2 regions of the Ketobacter nezhaii genome follow, and region 1 is predicted to be linked to the other one. Evidence: riboswitches for the same ligand, from Rfam matches in the RefSeq annotation. Region 1 holds a riboswitch; the other holds the start of a gene.
What was found. Region 1 has a riboswitch for cobalamin ahead of FT643_RS15890 (cobyrinate a,c-diamide synthase). Riboswitches for the same ligand answer to the same signal wherever they lie in the genome.
Positions count from the first base shown of each region.

Region 1 (4,188 bases):
AAGTCGTTTTCCATCCCGGGTGCCACCTAAAATTAGCAGGCTCACAATGACGCTCCCGAATGGTTGGCGGCCTGAGCTGAACCGATAAATTGGCCTTGCCGGTTTATGGCCCAGACCTCCAGTTCCATTTGCTCCGGTACATACCGGCGTGCGACCATGCGAGCGTTCTCACAAATGGCACCAGCCAGATCAATGCGTTGATCCCTACACTGATTCAACACGTCAATACTGGTGTTGGCTTGCTGAATATTTTTCACTAAGGCGTCGTTCGCTCCTAATGATTGAGCCAGTGCCGCCATCTGTTCAAAATCGATCGCAGATACACGGCTATTCAAATCCAAATGTCCGTTGGCTAACTTGGTCATTTTTCCAAACCCGCCACAGATAGTCAGTTTTTGAATGCCGGATAACGGTGGTAAGGCTTTTATATGTTTTAACACCGCACCGGCAAAATCCCCCATTTCTATTAATGCCACATCCGGCAATTGATAGTGTTCACGAATGGCATTTTCACTGCTGTTTCCTGTTGTGGCTGCAATGTGAGTGATACCGTTGGCATTGGCCACATCAATTCCCTGATGAATAGAGGCAATCCAGGCTGAGCAGGAAAACGGTCGCACAATGCCGGTGGTACCCAGAATAGAAAGCCCGCCGATGATACCCAGTCGCGGGTTCATGGTTTTTTGTGCGATCTGTTCGCCGTCTTCGACGCCCACCGCCACTTCGAAGCCACCCGGGTATTGATAGAAATCTGCCAGTGACTGTAAATGATCGGTCATCATTTTGCGCGGGACCGGGTTTATAGCGGGTTCGCCCACATCCAATAGCAGCCCATTCCGGGTCACGGTGCCGACGCCTTTTGCGGCCTTAAAAATAATTCCGGGCTCTGTCAGTAGCGTCAGCTCAACAAAGACAGTGGCGCCGTGAGTTGCATCGGGATCGTCGCCCGCATCTTTGATCGTGCGGGTTATAGCCGTTTGGTTATGGTGTCGGTAATTTTCAATTTTTAATTCAACCTGACGACCTTTGGGCAAGGTGATGGTGACGGAAGCCGGCTGGCTTTGTTTCAACAGACTGTGCGCGGCAGCTACACAACAGGCCGTTGCACAGGATCCGGTAGTTAAACCGGTCCGTAGCGTCTGGCCTGGATTTCGCTCTTCACTCTCCGGCCACATTTGAAATACCTGCAATTTTGTTGGCTGTTTTTGCGTTAATTTCGGCTTCCGGAGCTTTGGCATACTGCGTCTGCGTAAAAGCCGATGTTGCGAATTGCGGATTAAATAAAGCGGCAATCGCATCCGGATTGGAGGGAAAAAATAAATGCAAATAGGTCGCTGTTAAATGACGTTGCCGATAAATCGCCTCGCCTGGGGCCGGATGTTTTTGTCGTTTTCCGTGGGCGATGGGTGCGGGCGTATCATGACTGCGGGAACGGTGATGAGCATGGGCTCGCACATCGCCCTCCGGTAGTTGAGCGGTTTGCATACCTTGACAACCGCGTTTACCACGCATGGAACCATGTCCGGTAATGAGCCCTGCCAGGGGAAACGAAACCCCGTCCAAATCGGTGAGTGTTTGCAGGCAATACAGCAGTCCGCCGCATTCTGCCAGAATGGGTTTGTCCTGCTCAAAAAAGGTGTTCAGCTCGGAAAGCAATGCGTGATTTTCAGAAAGGGCGCGTGTATGCAGTTCCGGATAGCCGCCCGGGAACCAAAGTGCATCGGCTGCAGGCAGTTGGCGATCAGCCAGAGGCGAAAAATAGGTAATGTTTGCACCCAGTTCCTGCAACATCTGCACATTGGATTGATAAATAAAGCTGAAGGCGGCATCTTTGGCGATGGCAATGGTTTTATTCGCTAAAGGCTGTTGCGAAAGCAATGGTTCGAAGCGTGACGGTTTGGTGGATTCGATCTCGGGTTGTTGAAAGACAACGGGCTGTAAGGCGCTGATAAAATTATTGATACCGGCCGTTTCCAGCCAGTCCGCCCCAGCCTCAAAACACCGCTCCAATTGTTCTGTAACTTCACTCGCCTGGACTAATCCCAGATGGCGCTCCGGTAGAGTGACGTCATCCGCGCGTTTTAGCGAAGCAATCAAAGGTAAATGGGGGGGCAATGCGTTCTCAATCAATTCCCGGTGCCGGTCTGATCCACAGTTGTTAGCCAGCAAACCCACCACGTTAATATCAGAACGAAAATTCGCTAACCCGGTAACCACCGCTGCCGCCGTTTGCGCCATGCCCTTGACATCCATCACAATCGCCAATGGGATGGAAAACTTTGCTGCCAAATCCGCACTGGATGGGTCGCCATCGAACATGCCCATCGCCCCTTCCACCAAAATGATATCGGCCTGTTGTGCGGCATCAAACAGCATTTGTTGGCAATAGGATTCACCGGCCATCCACAAATCCAGTTGCTCAACCGGTTGCCCGGATGCTTGTTGCAGGATTTGCGGGTCCAGATAATCAGGGCCGGTTTTGAACACCCGGACAATCTTGCCCTGTCGCTGAAGCAAACGTGCGAGTGAGGCGGTCACCGTGGTTTTACCCTGGCCGGAAGAAGGTGCAGTCAGGAACAGGGCGGGGCAGCGGGCAGTTTTCATAGGCTAACCAGATTCGTGGGGTGGTCGATTCTGCCAGCCGGCACAGGCCGCTAGCAGAAATCATTGGCTACCGGGTTGGCAGGAGGCAGCAAGCGGAATTGATTGGCCAGGGGGCGTGATCGCGATGAACCGGTTGAGCGGTTGCTGAGCAACGGAATTTGGTCATAATGTTTTCCCTTTGTACCCACCGTACAGAATTTGAATGAATGTGCAGGCCGGTCTTCGGGCTTGGAGATGATAGTCTTGCGGGACCTATCCTCGATTGTTCCTTCCCAGAGTGAATACTCCAGTGGATTAACAAACTAATCTCGTTTACCGATGCGGGGGCAGCGATGGAATCATGAACCATACTTCCCGATTATCCCCGGATGGGGCACCTGCGTCCGGCACATACTAACAATTTATCCGGGGGATGAATAGGCGAACCGCAGGTCACCACTACCGTCCTGCCTGCAGTGCGAGCTAACTGAAAGCGATTCTTATCTAGCCTTCCGATAGCCGATGATCTGTCTGGGCAGTGGGCGACGTTAACTCAGATCCAGGTTATCCCAAATTGCCAGGGTCGGTGCGGACTGGTTCATTGTATAGAAATGCAAACCGGGCGCGCCCATCCCCAGTAGTGACTGGCACAGACTGGTGATGACCTCTTCGCCAAACTGCAGAACGGAAGTTGGATCACCGGAATAAGATTCCATCCGAACCCGAATCCAGCGCGGAATTTCTGCACCGCACATTTGAGAAAACCGAACTAGGTTTTCGTAATTTATGATGGGCATGATGCCGGGTACCACCGGAATATCCAGTCCTCTTTTTTCGCAGCTATCCACGAAAAACTTATAGGCATCGATATTGAAAAAATACTGAGTGATAGCGCTATTGGCACCGGCTTCCACTTTGGCTCTGAAGGCGTCCAGATCGGCGTTCATACTCTTTGCCTGAGGGTGCATTTCCGGATAAGCAGCAACTTCAAGATGGAAATGATCACCTGTCTGTTCGCGGATAAATGCAACCAGATCACTGGCGTATTTCAGCTCGCCAATAGAGGCTCCCATCCCTGACGGCAAATCTCCGCGCAGGGCAACGATACGCTCAATCCCGTTGGAGACATATTGCTGCAGAATTTCCCCCAATTGTGATTTGCTATCCCCTACACAAGATAAGTGAGGTGCAGTACTAATACCGGTATTCTGCTTCACCTGCGTTACGGTTTGAAACGTGCGATCCCGAGTAGAGCCGCCGGCACCATAAGTGACAGAGAAGAAGCTGGGGCTTTTCGCCGCCAGCTCCTGTTGTACGCGCTTTAGCTTTTCCACACCGGCGTCGGTCTTTGGTGGGAAGAATTCAAAGCTGTAGCGTTTATCATATTGCGTTTGTGAATTCATTGTTCAGTACTTATAGCTGTCTGGTTTAAAAGGACCTTCAACCGGAATGTTAATGTATTCCGCCTGGGTGTCGGTCATACGCGTAATCACCCCGCCAAAGCCACGCACCATTTCTGCAGCGACTTCTTCGTCCAGCTTTTTCGGCAGCACATTTACATACAGATTGGATTGCTTTTCTGCTGCAGGCAGGTCGGCAAACTTG
Region 1 covers NZ_VRKW01000009.1:23,771-27,958, reverse strand. The annotation lists gene FT643_RS15900 (precorrin-6A/cobalt-precorrin-6A reductase) at 1-45, opposite strand, end outside; gene FT643_RS15895 (cobalt-precorrin-5B (C(1))-methyltransferase) at 42-1,175, opposite strand; gene FT643_RS15890 (cobyrinate a,c-diamide synthase) at 1,159-2,604, opposite strand; cobalamin riboswitch at 2,801-3,000, opposite strand; gene metF (methylenetetrahydrofolate reductase [NAD(P)H]) at 3,132-3,986, opposite strand; gene ahcY (adenosylhomocysteinase) at 3,990-4,188, opposite strand, start outside.

Region 2 (4,188 bases), on a different contig from region 1:
CCAAGCGGGTGATGATCGACTCATCGTCAATAAATCCCCCTGGTTGTGCCGCCAGTAAATGCATTAAACGACAGGTTCCACGTTCACACGGTGACTCACCTGCAATACCGCTTTGCTCAGTTCTTCGTACAGTAGTTCCTGATTCAGATCTTGCCCGATTAACACCAGATGAGTATGCGCCACTTCGTCCGGATTCCAGCGCCGGTCAAAATAACTATCAAAGCGCTTACCAACACCGTGCACGACCAATCGCATTGGTTTTTCTGGCAAGGCAACAAACCCTTTCACCCGAAAAATAGTAAACTCCTGCACCAGGTGATGCAGGGACTGCATCAGCAAATCCTTATTGACCACCGGTAAGGAAATCACCACGGAATCAAACTGGTCATGATCGTGTTCATGCTCGCCATCTTCCCCATGATGGGAATCGTGATGGCTGTTGCGTTCATGGATATTGTCCTCGGTACTGCTACCCAATCCCAGCAGGACATTTAAATCCAGCTTGCCATGATCGCTGGCAATCACTTTTACCTGCGCTGGGATTTCCTTGCGCACCAGCGCTTCTACTTCGGCCAACACAGTGCTGTTTGCCAGGTCTGCTTTACTCAGCACCACCAGATCCGCCGCCGATAACTGATCTTCAAACAACTCATGCAATGGCGATTCGTGGTCCAGATTGGGATCGGATTTACGTTGCGCATCCACCGCAACCGGGTTTGCCGCAAACTGACCGGAGGCAGTAGCAGGCACGTCCACCACCGTAATCACGGCGTCCACCGTGCACGCATTTTTGATTTCCGGCCAATTGAACGCCTGTACCAGCGGCTTTGGTAACGCCAGACCGGAGGTTTCAATCAGGATATGATCAATATCATCGCGGCGTTCTATCAATTGCTTCATTACCGGATAGAATTCTTCCTGCACCGTGCAACACAAACAGCCATTGGCAAGTTCATATAAGGTACCGCTTTTTTCGCCACCCTCTTCATCACAGCCGATGGTGCAACCTCTCAGGATATCCCCATCGATACCCAACTCGCCGAATTCATTGACGATCACCGCAATACGGCGGCCATCGGCATGGTCCAGAATGTGACGTAACAATGTGGTTTTACCGGAACCAAGAAATCCGGTCACAATCGTTGCCGGTATTTTATTCTGCTTGCTCATTTGATTATTCATCCTCAATGGCAGGTATTCTGGCAATGAATTTGCCTTTAATATGTTCCGGCCAGTCCCGGTAGGGGACCTGTCCGGTATCGGATAGCTGGTAGGCCTGGCAGTACTGCAATAATGCGGTGACGGCGTTTTGATCCGGCAAAAAATCCCCGATCACATAACCCAGCTTACGGTTATTACGCACCTGTACCACACAGTGTCGCTTGCACGCCATCAAGCAGCGAAAACGTTTCAGACTCACGGGCAGCGCTGAATCTTTTATGGCCCGTTCCAATGCGTGTGCCAATCGCTCGCCTGAATGCACCGCATCCGGCTCGCTATCATTGAATCCACAGGTTTCGCAAACCAACAAGGTCGTGGTCATAACCGGACGACTAAAAGTCGATGCCCGCCTGCGCTTTCACCCCGGCTTTATAGGCGTGTTTTTCATCCCGGATTTCACTGACGGTATCCGCCAACGCGAACAGTTCCGGCTTGGCTCCACGGCCGGTCACAATGACGGTTTGCATAAACGGACGCTGACGAATCGCCTCTACCACTTCCTGCGTATCCAGGTAGTTGTACTTCAGCATATAAGTAATTTCATCCAGCACCACCAGGTTGATGCTTTCGTCTTGCAGGAGCTGTTTGGAAAAGGCCCAGGCTTCATCGGCCGCCGCTTTATCTTTGTCCCAATCCTGGGTGTTCCAGGTGAAACCGGTAGCCATGGCATGATAGGGAATTGGCAGATTTTGCTGTTGCAGAAAAAGCACTTCGCCGGTGGCCTGCGTGCCTTTTATATATTGCACGACACCCACCTTATGACCGTGGCCCAGGGCTCGATAAAGGGTACCGAAAGCGGATGTGGATTTGCCCTTACCGTTTCCGGTAATTACCAATACGATACCGCGCTCTTCCTGAGCACGCTCGATGCCGGCATCAACTACTTCTTTTTTGCGCTGCATGCGCTCGTTATGGCGCTGCTTTTTCTCCGAATCCATACCCATTGCCTTTGCCAGATTAAAATGAAAATCTAACACTAGAAATGCTTTGGACGTGGGGAATGGAAGACAGAAAACTCAGACTTCAGAGATCGCTGGCCGACCCGCCCACCGCAGGACAAAACACCTAATGCTCGCTAAAGGCCGGTCTCCAGACTCGTGAGCACGCCGGCTCACCTACTGTTGCGGGGGCAGTAAAGGCATTGCAGTGAACCCAGAAACGATCTGGCTGCGCACCTGTTTCCCGATTATCGTTTCAACCAGAACGGCTTTGAAACGCACCTCAAGCGCCTGCATCATATAACAGCGCCAAGAAAAGGGTCAACTTGGAATCAGCCGCAACCAACGCAAGCACTGGGCAATGGAGCGGGCCGGGGCTTCGAGCCGACCCCTTGCTTATACATCTATAAATACCAATAACCCGTCGCTACTTTACCCCCAACCCCAACAGCTCATATCTTCAGGGCTATTCGGGCATACCCTTAACCTAATTAGTGCACCCGTTAACCGGTTCTAGACCGGCCGAACGGAGGAAAAGTTAAACGAACGGACACGTTGCCGGTATTCGCCAGGGGTTTCTCCGGTTGCGCGACGAAACGCGTAACTGAATGCCGCGGGTGTGGAGAATCCCACCACATAGGAAACTTCCTTTATACACTGCGTACCTTCAAGGTATTTCTTTGCCTTCTCAATCCGGCATTGGGCGATATAATCCCCAATCGAGCATCCTCTGCTGGCGCGAAAGGCGCGGGTCAGCTGCCTCACGGATAATTTACACAACTCAGAAAGCTCGGTTAACGTAGGTGCTTCAGTGAGATCCATGAGCCGTTCGTCAATCAACCGCAGACGCCAAGGTGTCAGCACACCATTCTTGGCATCATCAAGTGTCGAAGCATAGTGGCGAGTCAGCTCAATAGTAAGTTGGCCTGCTATCAACTCTGCTAATGCTTCACTGGCAAATCCGGGGTGCTGAGCCTCTTCTCCCAAACGTAATAGCAGGCTGCGTATATGGCCGTTACGGATATTGAGGCTGGTTTCCAAGTGACGATCCGTCCAGTCCACTTTATTTTCGAACCAGCAACCCTCAGGACCAACGGGCAGCAGACAAATCATTGCCTTATGTCCACCCTGATCACCCCGTGCGTGAAACGCATGACCGGCAGGAATCAAATAGATATCACCAAGGCTTTCAAAGCGATGTGGATCCCAATAGTCTGTATAGCAGGCTCTGGCATTATGCAGCCGGGGCGTAAGAGAAAAATCGATCCAATGAGCCTGCCTATCAATCAGCACTTCATCAATCGGTTCAGAGAAATTAAAGTTAATTAAAAGCGCCTTAACCGTCGGAGCCTGAAGCGACGCTTCTATATTCATACTAACGGCTTGAGCGTTCACCATGGATTTAACCTGCTGCGATCTTTTTCTGACTGCGTTGTAAATGTGTCTATCGGATACGTGAGTATACTGGCAATAGCAAATTAGCGGCAACATTTCAGCGAAAAGCTCTCTATAACGAATCAAACTTCCCTCAGCCATCTAAGGCAATTCGGCCCGACCTCGAATAACAACGGCCCGAAGACGATAGCCTTTTGCAATTACAATACAACCCGATTTTGACATAGTAAGGACCATAACTACTAGCGCAATGATTCGCAACGAATCTTGATATGCCTATTAATGAGTCCGCCTTTACCTATGTTTATGCGCTGAAAAAAAGGGAACAATATGATGGAAACCAAAAATAATAAAAATGCGGGTAACAATATTAATAATATCATCCCAATCAAGTGGATAAGTTTCATTATTTTTATACTCAGCACCTGTCTAGCGCAGGCTTATGAACAGGAAACCTATCTGAATTTACAGGACGTTATCGAAGACCTGAACAGTGGTGGACACTCAGAGCTGGCAGAGATGTTTGCCAGCAAAGGGTTTCACCCCGATGGTATTAAACTGGGCGTTCCCTGCACTCCGACTGAAGGCAAACTGTATGTCAGCTCCTTGGCTACCGGTGCCGTACTGGAAATCG
Region 2 covers NZ_VRKW01000002.1:334,025-338,212, forward strand. The annotation lists gene cobN (cobaltochelatase subunit CobN) at 1-64, opposite strand, end outside; gene cobW (cobalamin biosynthesis protein CobW) at 64-1,170, opposite strand; gene FT643_RS05400 (DUF1636 family protein) at 1,175-1,543, opposite strand; gene cobO (cob(I)yrinic acid a,c-diamide adenosyltransferase) at 1,554-2,165, opposite strand; cobalamin riboswitch at 2,285-2,460, opposite strand; gene FT643_RS05410 (helix-turn-helix domain-containing protein) at 2,673-3,557, opposite strand; gene FT643_RS05415 (SMP-30/gluconolactonase/LRE family protein) at 3,885-4,188, shown strand, end outside.
Region 2: another riboswitch for cobalamin. It lies ahead of cobO (cob(I)yrinic acid a,c-diamide adenosyltransferase); the one in region 1 lies ahead of FT643_RS15890 (cobyrinate a,c-diamide synthase).